Regions from separate parts of the Pseudoalteromonas sp. XMcav1-K genome, predicted to be linked through region 2. Evidence: predicted binding sites of a transcription regulator. Region 2 holds the regulator's gene; each other region holds the start of a gene.
The links. Region 2 encodes ArgR, which controls arginine synthesis, uptake and breakdown. Its sites were predicted from a motif close to ANTGAATANNTATTCANT; they were not measured.

Region 1: a site for ArgR is predicted at 2,870-2,887, ahead of ACHSBP_RS03890 (YjiH family protein). Genes of this name have one in related genera too.
Region 3: a site for ArgR is predicted at 3,210-3,227, ahead of ACHSBP_RS04085 (OadG family protein). Genes of this name have one in related genera too.

The regions. Positions count from the first base shown of each region.
Region 1 covers NZ_JBIPJE010000028.1:73,351-78,226, forward strand. Annotated here, with positions in the region: gene rluB (23S rRNA pseudouridine(2605) synthase RluB) at 1-371, shown strand, start outside; gene bcp (thioredoxin-dependent thiol peroxidase) at 448-921, opposite strand; gene ACHSBP_RS03880 (glycine cleavage system protein R) at 933-1,466, opposite strand; gene bamC (outer membrane protein assembly factor BamC) at 1,654-2,784, shown strand; gene ACHSBP_RS03890 (YjiH family protein) at 2,943-4,343, shown strand; gene ACHSBP_RS03895 (DUF2897 family protein) at 4,340-4,519, opposite strand; gene ACHSBP_RS03900 (ankyrin repeat domain-containing protein) at 4,654-4,876, shown strand, end outside.
Region 2 covers NZ_JBIPJE010000012.1:10,741-15,616, reverse strand. Annotated here, with positions in the region: gene ACHSBP_RS00450 (DUF885 domain-containing protein) at 1-154, shown strand, start outside; gene mdh (malate dehydrogenase) at 256-1,194, opposite strand; gene argR (transcriptional regulator ArgR) at 1,482-1,949, shown strand; gene ACHSBP_RS00435 (Dyp-type peroxidase) at 1,990-2,901, opposite strand; gene ACHSBP_RS00430 (ABC transporter ATP-binding protein) at 2,916-3,974, opposite strand; gene ACHSBP_RS00425 (iron ABC transporter permease) at 3,967-4,876, opposite strand, start outside.
Region 3 covers NZ_JBIPJE010000029.1:22,372-27,247, reverse strand. Annotated here, with positions in the region: gene ACHSBP_RS04115 (DUF885 domain-containing protein) at 1-1,221, shown strand, start outside; tRNA gene ACHSBP_RS04110 (tRNA-Ser) at 1,391-1,483, shown strand; tRNA gene ACHSBP_RS04105 (tRNA-Arg) at 1,588-1,664, shown strand; tRNA gene ACHSBP_RS04100 (tRNA-Arg) at 1,724-1,800, shown strand; tRNA gene ACHSBP_RS04095 (tRNA-Arg) at 1,860-1,936, shown strand; tRNA gene ACHSBP_RS04090 (tRNA-Arg) at 2,039-2,115, shown strand; gene ACHSBP_RS04085 (OadG family protein) at 3,262-3,498, shown strand; gene oadA (sodium-extruding oxaloacetate decarboxylase subunit alpha) at 3,516-4,876, shown strand, end outside.

The sequences.
Region 1 (4,876 bases), on a different contig from region 2:
CGGTAGTGCCACAAGGCGGAAGCGGTTTAAACAACTGGTTTAACGTTACCTTAACCGAAGGCCGTAACCGAGAAGTACGTCGTTTATGGCAATCACAGGAAGTGGAAGTATCACGCCTAATTCGTGTGCGCTATGGTGACTTATTACTAAATAAACGTTTACCGCAAGGTGGTTGGGAAGAGCTAAACCTAAAAGATGTGAACTACTTACGTCAAACGGTAGGAATGCGCCGCGAAACCGAAACAAAACTATCGGTAATGCCTGAGAAGCGTAAAGATCGCCGCGCTAAGATTAACAAAATCCGTAAAGCGGTTAAAAAGCATAATCAACGTGTGACGCCGGGCAATAAACGCCGTGCACCAAAAAAGTAATTCGGTACTTAACTGAATTGTAGATATAAAAAAAGCGCCAATTGGCGCTTTTTTTAATTAAGAATGTTTTTCTTAATTAAGCATTTTCTTTTAAGTAATCGATAACCACTTGGTGGTGATCTTTGGTTTTAAATTTATTAAAGAAATGTTCAATTGTACCATCTTGTCCAATAAGGAAAGACAAACGGTGAATGCCGTCATACTCTTTACCCATAAACTTTTTTAAACCCCACACACCAAATGCATCGGCAATGGCGTGGTCTTCGTCAGATAACAGCGGGAAGTTAAGCTCTTTTTTGGTTTCGAAGTTCTTAAGGCGTTTTACTGGATCTGGGCTAATGCCAACCGCAACGGTATTAAGCGCTGCAAGTTCCGCTTTATGATCGCGCAGATTTTCAGCTTGTACTGTACAGCCCGGTGTAGATGCTTTAGGGTAAAAATAAACAAGTACTTTGTTTTCTTTTAATAATTCTGCAAGTTCTACTGTGTCACCGTTTTGATCGGCAAGTGAGAATAGCGGTGCTTTATCGCCAGCTTGAAGCGTATTCATATTATAATTTCCTATCGAATCCGTTTTAAAATGTGTTCTACGTTAGACTTTGAAAAAATGATCTCAAGTTGATGTTTAAATTCAGCTTCATCCACGTCACGCGAGAAATTAATGTCAATTTCCGAGCGCATTACCACATCACCATCTTGTTCTACACTATCGGATTTAAGTGCTGCAATATTTACTTGGTAGTCAGCCATTAATTGCGTCACTTTGCTTAGTGTGCCCGGCGTATCAGGGCCGTGGTAGGTGAGTTTATAACCTGCTTTATACTGTTTTTCCTGATGTTGGCTGGTGCGTTTCATCATGGTTAATAAACCAAGCTCAACGCTTTTTGTCGGAATATTATATTCAACACGACTAATGGCAGAAATATCGCCTTCAAGCAACATTATAAAGGTGAATTCATTGCCTAAAATGGCAATGCGGCTATCAATAATATTGCAATTAGTTTCACTTACTAGCTTGGTAAGCTCACTCACTATGCCTGGGCGATCTTCACCGATGGCAGTAACAACAAGTTGATTTCCAGTGTTTAACGTCATTTTTAGTCTCAATGGGTTAATAACGTGGCCGCGAATTTTAGCAAATTTAAATGGGTTCAACCATGTAAATATATGATGTGGTGAAAATTATAGCGAATTGTTAAGAATAAACTAAAGATAGGGTGGTGGTTTCTTGTGTTTGGTCCTTAGTAAAAGTAACATAGGCGGCAATTTTGAGAATAATATTATGAACCAAACAGTGTGTGCTGCGTCAAATCAAGCAAATAATAAAGAGCACACCAAGGAGAAATTTGTGCAGTATTGGATCCGAAATTCATTGGTTGTCGCTATCTCAATGGCGATTACTGCTTGTTCTGTTTTCACCAATGATTCGCATCATAAACGCAATTACCGTGTTAATGATGAACTTAAAGTGCCAGGTAACCTGACAAAACCATACAAAGATCCTGCCTACGATCTTGACTCGGCACAATATACATCAGCTGAAGAAAGTGCGTTATATCTGGTAAAAGCACCGGCTCAAGTGCTTACTTTTGCACAAGGTTCATGGATTAACGAAGGTGATAAAGAGTCGCGCATTTTCTTCGATAAAAACGAAGGTATTCAAGATTTAGAAAGTTTTATTTGGCAAGCGATTGACGATTTATTCGTTGAGCGCCAAGTTACCACAGAAAATAAAGCTGACAATTTCGTAGTGACTAACTGGCATACAATTGAAGAACCAATTGATGTTTGGTGGTGGGAAGAAGAGCGCGAATTAAGCCGTCAAAAATTTAAGTTTATCGTTGAAACTGAAGAGCATAAACGTACCGCATCGGTAAAGGTTGAATTAGTTGATTTTGAATCGAAATACGACGAGTTGACAGCGGTACTGCAGCAGCGTTTAGAAGTGGCGGCGCTAAATGAATTTATTGGTCAGTTTGACTTTAACTACCGACAGTTAATGGTTGAATTAAACAAAGCTCGCGGCATTGTATCGTTGCAAATGGGTTTTGATGACAAAGGTAACGCGGCGTTTGTAACTGAGCAAAAAGCACGTGCTATTTTTGAGCGCTTCCCAAGCTTCTTAGAGCGCGTTGGTTTCAATATTGATGAAATCGAGCAATCTCGTAACTTAATTTTCGCCACGTACGAAACACCAGATGAAAGCGTTTGGGATTCAATTTGGGGTGATGACGTTCGTAAACTGCCACTTGAAGCAGGTCAGTATCAATTATTGGTTGCTGAAACGAAGACCGGTGGCACATCAATTACTTGGCTTGATGCTGAGGGTGAAACATTAGAGCCGGGCACGTTAAGCGATACACTACAAGTTATTTTAGCCATGCTAAAAGAGCGCGGTGTAACCGTTCAATAATTTATAAAATTGGATTAGCAAAAAAGAGCCCTCGGCTCTTTTTTGCTTTTAAACGATAGAAAAGTAGCGATTAAAATAGCAAATAAGTAAATGGTTATGCATTTTGTTGGCAAAGATATGCAAATCAATTTACCGCTATCACTTTAAAGGTAACAAGTATGAGTTTGGAAGCTAATCAATCGACTGCACCACGCAGTAATTTTGCGACCATAATGATTTTCCTTATTCCGTCATTAATAGGCGTGTTTTTATTTATGACACCGATTAACTATGGTGGCGAATTCACTATCCCCATAGCGATATTGGCTAAGGAATTAAAAGGCGCGTTAGCACACTCAATTACGCTTATTGTGACATCGGTAATTGTGTCAATGGCAGTAATATCGGGCTTAGCTACGCTATTTAAACCAAAGTTTTTAAAAGCGGGTAGCTTTGTTCGTCACTTACTGATTGTTAGCCCGATTTGGCTTGTGGCACGTACGTTAGGCGCTATTTTTGTGCTAATGGCGTACTTAAAAGTCGGTACGTTTTCGATTGGTGATACCAAAATTGAGATTCACTCAGACGCAGTTGGTGGCTTGGTACTGCACGAGTTGATGCCAATTCTATTTTCGGTATTTATTTTAGCTGGTTTATTACTGCCTTTATTGCTTAATTTCGGTTTGCTTGAATTAGTCGGTACGTTACTGACTAAAGTAATGCGTCCACTTTTTGGTGTACCGGGTCGCAGTGCCGTTAACTGTGTTGCCTCTTGGTTAGGTGACGGCAGTGTGGGTATTTTAATGACTGCGAAGCAGTATGAAGAAAAACATTATACACAGCGTGAAGCGGCGATTATTGGTACAACTTTCTCGGCGGTTTCAATTACCTTTTGTTTGGTGGTTATTGGTCAAGTAAAATTGGCGCATTTATTTGCACCGTTTTACCTTACTGTTTGTATGGCGGGTATTGCCGCTGCACTGATTGTTCCGCGCTTGCCACCACTTAGATTCAAAAAAGACATATACATTGATGGTGAAGAAGTAAAAGGTAATCCAGAGGCATTACCTGAAGGGAAAACCTTGTTTAAACATTCACTTGATGTAGCACTTGATAAAGCACGTCATGCACAAACAATTAAAGAAACGCTTATTGATGGTTTAAAAAATGCCGTTGATATGGTGTTTGCGGTACTGCCAGTCGTTATGGCGATCGGTACGATTGCTCTTGTGATTGCTGAATATACGCCAGTATTTCAATGGTTAGGCACACCGTTTATTCCACTGTTTGAACTGATGCAAATTCCGGAAGCTGAAAAGGCTGCGCAAACTGTGGTTGTTGGCTTTGCCGACATGTTTATTCCATCAATTTTGGCGGCGCAAAATATTAACAGTGAACTGACGCGTTTTGTGGTTGCGGCAATGAGTGTAACCCAGTTGATTTACATGTCTGAAGTGGGTGCACTGTTACTAGGTAGCAAAATTCCAGTAAATATCTTTGAGTTATTTATGATTTTTATTTTACGTACATTAGTAACGCTACCGGTAATCGCCTTAATGGGACATTGGCTAGTAGGTTAATTTTCTTGATCTTTTTCGGCTCGCTGTTTTTCTTCTAATGAGCGGCGAGCTTTTTCTATCGGATCTTGATTAAAGTTTTTCATATCCATTTTTGCGGAATGCTTTAGTAAAGCGATATTGCTCCAAATCACGCCAAGCACAATTGCGATTATTAAGATTGTGGCCCAGATGCTCATAGATTTGCCTAAAAGTTGTGAATTTCTTTAATTTTAACCCAGTAAATGGAACTTAATAAGTTCTTTTTCATCAATTAAATAGTTGTTACTATTAGCGCGTTTCGCGTAATTACATTTTATTCTGGAGCACTGCGTTGTCACTTGAGCGAGTATTAGTTTGGCCTGAGGCTTATCCACTTTTATTAAAAGGTTTGTTAGAGCAAAATGGCGCATTTATTTTGGATGCCCTTGAAGCTTGGCCGAAATGCGAAGAGACCAAAGACGCGCAAGGGATCAGCACCAGCGTGCTACCACCACTGTATTATTTATTGTGGTTAAAGCCGGCAGAGCCATTTGAGCAATGTTTCTATCAGCATA
Region 2 (4,876 bases):
CAAGATTGTAGAATTACGTGAAAGTGCGAAGAAGCAACTTGGTGAAAAGTTCGATATTCGTGAATTCCACGATGTAGTGCTTAAGAGCGGTCCTGTGCCACTTAATACTCTTGAAGGCTTTGTAAACGATTGGGTTGCAAGCAAACAAGGTTAATGTTTCTTACCATGAAAAGGCGCAATAAGCGCCTTTTTTATTGATAGCTAAAAACAAAAAAGGCCGCAATTGCGGCCTTTTTTAATCTTTTCTCAACGCGATTAACCGTTGATGAAGTCGATACCTTCTTGAATGTCTTTGTTAAGCGTTTCAAGCATGTCGTTCTTTGCTTTCTCTTCGAATGCGCTAAGCTCACCGTAAGAAAGGATTTCTTCAACACCGTTTTTGCCTAAACGTACAGGGTGTGCGAAGTATGCAGCGTCACCACCGTCGATTGCAACGTATGCGTAGTCGATAACACCTTCTTCACCTTGTAAGCCTTTAACTAAAGACTGAGTGAAACGTGCAGCTGCTGCGCCCATTGAAAGTGTCGCTGAACCGCCCCCCGCTTTTGCGTTAACAACTTCAGTACCTGCGTTTTGAATACGTGGAGTAAGTGCTTCAACTTCTTCTGCTGTGAACTCAACACCTTCAACTTGTGAAAGAAGTGGAAGAATAGTTGTACCTGAGTGACCACCGATTACTGGTACTTTAACAGAAGCAACGTCTACGCCTTTAAGTTCAGCGATGAACGCTTCTGAACGGATAACGTCTAGCGTTGTAACACCGAATACACGGTTAGCTTCGTAAGTACCTGCCTTTTTGAATACTTCAGCAACGATTGGTACAGTGCCGTTTACAGGGTTAGTGATAACACCTACAAGCGCCTTAGGACAGTTTTTAACAATGCCTTCAGCAAGTGTTTTAACAATGCTTGCATTAACATTGAATAAGTCTGCTCGGTCCATACCCGGCTTACGTGGCATACCTGCTGGAATAATTACGATATCTGCGCCAGCAAGTGCTGCATCTAAATCGTCTTTACCAAAACCTTCAACTTTAACTGCAGTTGGGATATGTGATAGGTCAACAGCAACACCTGGAACAACTGGCGCTACATCGTATAACGATAGCTCAGAACCAGCTGGTAATTGTGTTTTAAGTAATAAAGAAAGGGCCTGGCCGATACCACCAGCTGCGCCTAAAACTGCAACTTTCATGTGAATTCTCCGTGATTAGAGGTAGGTATTTAAAAAAGTGCCATAAAGATAATGAAAAGTGCGCATAAAAACAAATAAAACAGGTATTTTTTATATAAATCTCGACCATAGTTGTAAACTTTATCCGACTAGATTAGTTGACAACGCTATCAATTAAAAAAATCGCGTTTTCATTGAGATTAATTCAACTCTAATTGAATTAAGATGACGATTTTATTAATGCATTTAACCCTAACTTGTGTAAAATTTAAGGTAACGTTCATCAATTGGTTAAACAGCCCGTTCACATGCAAATACAAGATAAACAAGAAGCGCTGGTTAAAGCGTTCAAAGCCCTTTTAAAAGAAGAAAACTTTGGTTCACAAGGCGAGATTGTTGATGCCTTAAAAGACATGGGTTTTGACAATATTAGTCAGAGCAAAGTGTCTCGCATGTTAAGTAAATTTGGTGCTGTACGTACACGTAATGCAAAACAAGAGATGGTGTATTGTTTACCTGCAGAAATGGGTGTACCGACAGCGAAAAGTCCGCTGCGCCAACTGGTAATTGATATTATGCATAACGAAATGATGATCATCATTCGTACCAGCCCAGGTGCTGCACAACTAATTGCACGTTTGCTTGATTCACTTGGCAAAGCAGACGGTGTGTTAGGCACTATTGCCGGTGATGATACGATTTTTATTGCGCCAGCAAAAATTTCAGAAATTGATGTCACGCTTGAACGCGTAAAAAACTTATTTGAAAACGTGTAACTCTATTTTTGAGAGTTCATCCTCATTGATGAACTCTCTGCTACCTTGCTAACTCCCTTAGCATATTCACTGATGGTGCAAAAAATGCCGCACCAAAATCACTTTTCGCAAACTCCAGCCACATATCTGGGCCATTATCATCAATGTAGCCTAAACGGTGTTTGAGAAGCGTTTGAAACGCATAGCCATTGTTTGCACAGCTAATAAATAAAAAGCCCTGTTGGTTAATATCAGCAAATGGCATGCCTTGATTTAAAAATAATGCATTGCCATGGTCATCGTAAAGCTCTGTACGAGCACTATGACTGTTTTCCGGAGCGCAGCTAACCGCTTGGTTAGAATTAGCCATTCGACCCATTACAATTTCTTGTTCAGCTTTTGAGATTTCTTGCCATGCCTTTAAATCATAACGATAACGCTGCACATGAATATAACTGCCTGCAGAAAATGCAACGTCTTCATCCCCCACTAAAGCAACAAGCTGCTTTTTGCGACCATGGGGATTGGCAACACCATAAATAAAGCCATTTAGGTCACGACCATCTAAATAATGAAAACACTTAACTTGGTCAATCAGCTCAATATCACCACTCAGTAATTCAATCACTTCCATCACAAACAAATGAACTACATCAAGACGATCTGCCCTAATTTGAATCATTAAATCTATTGGACGTGACGGCGTAGCATGCTCAATATGTTCAAATTGTGGAAAGCCTGCCAAGGTTTTTGGCATTTTACTGGGGTAAATATGTGGCCAGAATTGCGAACCTATCGCCACAACACACGACACAAGCGCTTCTGAAAATTCGTGATCAAACCGCTCTTGCATATCAATAATACTTGCCAATTTTTTCGACAAGCTGAGTTCTTGGCCATCTAATACATTTAAAAATAAATGCACACCATGTAAATTGGCTTCAGCACAAACTCCTGATTGCGCTTGTGGCATAGCGGGTTTCCTACTTAATTGTTATTAGTATAAGCGAAATAATTAACCAAATGCGGACGAACATCAATAGCTAATCGCTGACCATAAGCATAGCGCTGATGTTGCGCGCATGGAATTTCAAGTTCTTGTTGCCCTAGTTTTACACGACATAAATAGCGGTTACCAACAAAACGGCTCGCAACAAACTCGCCTACTCCTTGTTCGTTTTCGCTTAAAGTTAAATATTGAGGCTTTAAGTATATACAGCCTTTTCCTGACACTTCATTTTGGTCATTGGTAACAGGTTCAAGTGAAGTAATGGTACCAAACTCAGTTTTAAATTCAGTGCTCGATGTCGCTTCTGCATCGATAAAAATACCAGCACTTAAAAATGCCGCAACACCTTTTGTCGCAGGTTTGCGATAAAGTGCTTCTGCTGTGCCCAATTGTGCAATTTTGCCCTCTTCCATGATCGCCAATTTATCAGCAAAGGCAAAAGCTTCCTCTTTGGAATGGGTTACAAAAATAGCGGAAACTTGCTGATCTTTAATAATACGGCGAATATCATCAATTAATTGAAAGCGTACTTGGTGATCGATATTGGAAAATGGTTCATCAAGCAATAATAAACTCGGTTTATATGCCAGTGCGCGAGCAATGGCCACGCGCTGTTGCTGACCACCAGATAATTGGTGAGGATATCGCTCGGCAAATGCCTCTAGCTTAATCAGTGACAGCATTTCTTTAACACGCTCGTTGCGTACACTCGAGGATTCTTTGTGTAAGCCAAACGCAATGTTTTGCTCAACGGTTAAATGAGGAAACAACGCATAGTCTTGAAACATCATACCGATATTGCGCTCTTGTGGCGGCACATAAAGCGAATCACCGTTAACCGCAACTTGCGCAATCGAAATATCGCCTTTGCTAGGTTTCAACAAGCCAGCAATTGCTTTTAACGTGGTGGTTTTGCCACAGCCACTTGCACCGAGTAAACACACAATTTCATTGTCTTTTACCTGCAATGACAAATCTTTTAAGATCGGTTTGCCATTGTAGCTATATTCTAAATTGTTAATCGACAAATTACTCATGAGATGCTTTAGCTTCCATAGTGTTATTAACTAAATATAAAGGGATTAAACCGACAAGTACGATAAATAACGCCGACACTGAGGCAAGCTCAAGCTGCTCATCACTGACGTATTGGAAAACATAGGTTGCCAGCGTTTCAAAGTCAAAAGGGCGTAATAACAGTGCCGCAGGTAACTCTTTCATACATTCAATAAATACAATTAAACCAGCAGTAAGCATACCGCGCTTAAGCAGTGGCATATGCACTCGGCGCAAGGTATTGCCTGCACTTACGCCCATTGAATGACTTGCCATATCGAGCGATGGTGAAATACGCGCATAGCTAGATTCAATGGCACCTTGTGAAATCGCATAAAAGCGCACTACGTAAGCAAACATTAAGGCAAAAATAGAACCACTAAACAACAATCCTGGTTCGGCAAACCACTGTGTTGATTCGGCAAAAATATTGAGCTGTTGATCAAGTGCGGTGAGCGGCAGTAGCACTGCTATTGCTAATACGGTGCCAGGCAATGCATAACCAGTACTGGCAACTTTGCCTGGCACACCTGCCCAGCGCGATAAGCTTGAACGTTGATAGAAATTCACCAGCACACTTAAAGCAACGCAAACGAAACTAACGATTAGCGCTATTTTTAAGCTCTGCCAAGCATATAAAAACGCATCGCTATTGAACGCTTCACTAAAATAGCTCACTGCGTAGCTCATCAAAATAAGAATTGGCAGCACAAACCCAGCAAAAAGTATTAATGCACAATATGCTGTTGCTAACCATGCTGATTTTCCCGATAGGTAATAAAGCGGTCCGTTATTTTCGCTTGCACCACGTTCAAATACCGCTTGGTTGCGTCGGCTAAATTTCTCTACGCCTATCACGACAAACAAAAACAGTAACATAATG
Region 3 (4,876 bases), on a different contig from region 2:
CAAGTACTAGCCAAAAAACTACTGCCACAATTCCAAGCGCACGTTGTAACGGATCATACGCAAAGTGTTTTTTGGATGCCTGTGGCTGAAATGCCAGACAGTGTTTCAGCAAAAGATAAAGCGCAAATCGAAGAAGACTATCAAGCGCTTATTCTGAACACGCTGGTACCAGCATACGCAAAAATGGCTAAATTTTTAGAGCAAGAATACATTCCAGCTGCAAATGAGAAAGTAGGCTATGCAAACTTACCAAATGGTAAAGCTTGGTACGAGTTTTTAATTAAGCAACACACCACGCTTGATTTAAATGCCGATGAAATTCACGAAATTGGTTTGAGTGAAGTAGAGCGCATTTTAAATGAAATGAAAGGCGTAAAAGAAGCCGTTGGCTTTGAAGGTGATTTAGCCGCATTTTTTGTTCATTTACGTGATAGCGATGAATTCTACTATGATAAGCCTGAAGACCTTGTAAAAGCGTATGAAGATGTAAAAGTTAAGATTGATGCTAAGTTGCCAAAACTCTTCGATATCGCGCCTAAGGCAGATTACGTAGTTAAACCAGTAGAAGCATTTAGAGCGGCGTCTGCAGCGGGTGCTTCTTACCAAGCCCCAGCACCAGATGGTTCAAGACCAGGTGTGTTTTACATCAATACACATAACCTAAAAGCGCAGCCTAAGTTTTTACTTGAAACGCTCTCTATTCACGAGGCAGCGCCTGGTCACCATTTCCAAATTGCACTACAACAAGAAGTGGAAGGTTTACCACGCTTTAGAAAGTTTGGTGGCTACACCGTGTTTGCTGAAGGCTGGGCACTGTATGCTGAAAGCTTAGGTAAAGAGCTAGGCTTATTTACTGACCCTTACATGTGGTACGGACGTTTAGTCGATGAGCAATTACGTGCGATGCGCCTGGTATTAGATACCGGTTTCCATGCCAAAGGTTGGACTCGTGAGCAGGGTATTGAATACATGAAAGCAAATTCATCTATGGCTGAAAGTGACATTATTTCAGAAGTTGAGCGTTATATCGGTTGGCCTGGTCAAGCGCTATCATATAAGTTGGGTGAATTTAAAATCCGCGAGCTTCGTGAAAAAGCAAAAGCAGCGCTTGGTGACAAATTTGATATTAAAGCGTTCCATACACAAATTCTAATTGATGGTGCACTGCCAATGCCGATTTTAGAAGCTAAACTAGATAGCTGGATTGAAAGTGTAAAATAGGCAAATTTAAGTAGCAGTTTCGGCTGCTACTTAATACAAAAACTTGTATATTATAGCCGCCTTAGCTACAAAAATAAGCAAACTGCATATTCTGTGAACGAACAGAAAAAATATGACTAAAATTGTTTGACTTATTTTCAATAGGCTTTAATATACGCACCCACAAGACGGAGAGGTGGCCGAGTGGCCGAAGGCGCTCCCCTGCTAAGGGAGTATAGGGTTTGTAGCCCTATCGAGGGTTCGAATCCCTCCTTCTCCGCCATGTCTTGTACGAGCTCGTAGAACAATTGGATAGTTTATCTAAGTTAAGTTGGCTACGAACAAAGTTCGTGTACATCAGAGTAAGATGTAAAAACTAAAAATTTAGGACGCGTAGCTCAGCTGGATAGAGTACCTGGCTACGAACCAGGCGGTCGGAGGTTCGAATCCTCCCGCGTCCGCCACTTTACTAAAGTGGTTAAATAAATAGTCATCGGCTAAGATGTAAAGTTAGAAATATCACGGACGCGTAGCTCAGCTGGATAGAGTACCTGGCTACGAACCAGGCGGTCGGAGGTTCGAATCCTCCCGCGTCCGCCACTTTACTAAAGTGGTTAAATAAATAGTCATCGGCTAAGATGTAAAATTAGAAATATCGCGGACGCGTAGCTCAGCTGGATAGAGTACCTGGCTACGAACCAGGCGGTCGGAGGTTCGAATCCTCCCGCGTCCGCCACTTCTTTTGAAGTGACATCAACCGACAAACGTCGGTTTTTTTGTCTCTATGATTTAATAGAAACAAACATCAGGGTTAGATGTAAAAACTAAAGCATACTGCGGACGCGTAGCTCAGCTGGATAGAGTACCTGGCTACGAACCAGGCGGTCGGAGGTTCGAATCCTCCCGCGTCCGCCACTTCTTATGAAGTGATATCAACCGACGAAAGTCGGTTTTTTTATGTCTGAAATTCAATGAAACGAAACTGTAAACGCGTAGCCCTGCTGGATAGAGTACCGGCTACGAACCAGGCGGTCAGAGGTTCATTCTTTTAGGTAAATAAGTCCCGCGTCCGCCACTTCTTCTGAAGTGACATCAACCATTGAGCGTCGGTTTTTTGGTGCCTAAAATTCATTACTTATTTATACCTAGATCGAGTTGGCTACGAACAAGGTTCGTAAACATCAGTGTTAGATGTAAAAACTAAAGTATACTGCGGACGCGTAGCTCAGCTGGATAGAGTACCTGGCTACGAACCAGGCGGTCGGAGGTTCATTCTTTTAGGTAAATAAGTCCCGCGTCCGCCACTTCTTATGAAGTGAGAACAACCATTGAGCGTCGGTTTTTTTATGTCTGAAATTCAATGAAACGAAACTGTAAACGCGTAGCCCTGCTGGATAGAGTATCTGGCTACGAACCAGGCGGTCGGAGGTTCACTCTTTTAGGTAAATAAGTCCCGCGTCGACCATTTATTTTAGGAGACATTAACCAATTTTGAGTGGTTGCCGATATGTGAAATTCAGTTATTCTCTTTCTCAAATCTCAAATCTCAAATCTCAAATCTCAAATCTCAAATCTCAAATCTCAAATCTCAAATCTCAAATCTCAAATCTCAAATCTCAAATCAGTCACAAATGTATCTGGCTAAATTGCCTATTTTCAAGCGCTTTTCATTGTTACTTTACGTTAACGTAAAGTGTACTTTGAATTTGAATAACCATTCTTATCGAACAGTATAAGTTAGAACATAAAAATTGGTCTTACCAATTTGATGTGTTATTTCTAGAATAACTCATTCCGAATAGACTGATTTGATTATAACGCTAGGTGTTTAATTTCTATTGCCTAGCTAGTTAAGTATGACTAATCATGGGGCAAAATAAGTCATGAAATAAGCTCATGTTTGTCATCTTTTTAGCCTATTGTTAATGGAGTGTTTAATAATGTATAGTGTTGTGAATTGGTTTTACCAATTGACAACTAAGTTTAAGTGATCAATATTGATTGCCAATTTTGAATAGTTATTAAAAATATTTAACTAAAAATTCTTGATTGAGGTGGGGAATGGACGTATCAGAATTGCTGTTAGAGGCGGCTGTTTTAATGTTTACAGGTATGGTGGTGGTATTTGTCTTTTTGACGATACTAATTTTTACCATCAAAGCAATGTCTAAAGTACTTGCGAATTTTCAAACGCCTGAGGTAACGCCAAATCCAGTTAAATTATCTGGGAATCAAGTACCAACAAGCCACGTAGCTGCGATTGCCGCGGCAGTTAAGCAATACCGCGAAAAGCAATAATAAGAAGGGGCCAAATCATGTCACAACTAAAATTAACCGAATTAGTACTGCGCGATGCACACCAGTCATTACTCGCGACCCGTTTACGCTTAGAAGATATGTTACCAATTGCTGAAAAGCTAGATAAAGTAGGTTATTGGTCAATGGAATCGTGGGGCGGGGCGACGTTTGACGCATGTATTCGTTATTTAGGTGAAGATCCTTGGCACCGCATTCGTGCGTTAAAAGCGGCAATGCCGAATACCAAACAGCAAATGTTGCTTCGTGGTCAAAACTTATTAGGTTACCGTCATTATGCTGATGACGTGGTAGAGCGTTTTGTTGAACGAGCACATAAAAACGGTGTCGACGTTTTTCGTATTTTTGATGCAATGAATGATGTGCGTAATTTAGAAACTGCTATTAAGTCGGCGGTAAAAGTAGGGGCACATGCACAAGGTACAATCTCATACACAGTTAGCCCTGTGCACAATCTGCAAATGTGGCTTGATCAAGCAAAACAATTGGAAGATTTAGGCGTTCACTCTATTTGTATTAAAGATATGGCGGGTCTGCTTAATCCGTACGATGCAGAAAAACTAATTACCGGTTTAAAAGAGACCGTTGCTGTACCAATCGCAATGCAATGTCACGCAACTACCGGACTAAGCACCGCAACGTATCAAAAGGCGATTGATGCTGGTATTGATATGCTTGATACAGCAATCTCAAGTATGAGTATGACCTATGGTCACAGCGCTACTGAAACGATTGTATCAATCGTAGAGAATACTGACCGTGCAACCGGCCTTGATATGAACTTACTGGAAGAAATTGCTGCGTACTATAGAGACGTACGTAAGAAATACGCTAAGTTCGAAGGCAGTCTAAAAGGCGTTGATGGCCGTATTTTGTTAGCGCAAGTGCCAGGTGGCATGTTAACAAATATGGAAAATCAGCTTAAAGAACAAGGCGCTGACGATAAATTAGACGATGTATTGTTGGAAATTCCTAAAGTGCGTGAAGATCTTGGCTTTTTACCGCTTGTTACACCTACATCGCAAATTGTTGGTACCCAAGCAGTGTTAAATGTTTTAACCGGTGAACGTTACAAGTCAATCACCAAAGAGACCGCTGGTGTGCTTAAAGGCGAATACGGTTCTACCCCTGCGCCAGTAAATAAAGAATTGCAAGAGCGTGTACTTGATGGCGCAGAGCCAATCACGTGTCGCCCTGCAGATCAAATTGAACCAGAACTCAGTAAATTAGAGCAAGAGCTTGATGAAATTGCACAAAAAGATAAATTAGATTTAGCTGATGATGTGATTGATGATGTATTAACGTATGCATTATTTCCGCAAATTGGTTTGAAATATCTGAAAAACAGAAATAATCCTGA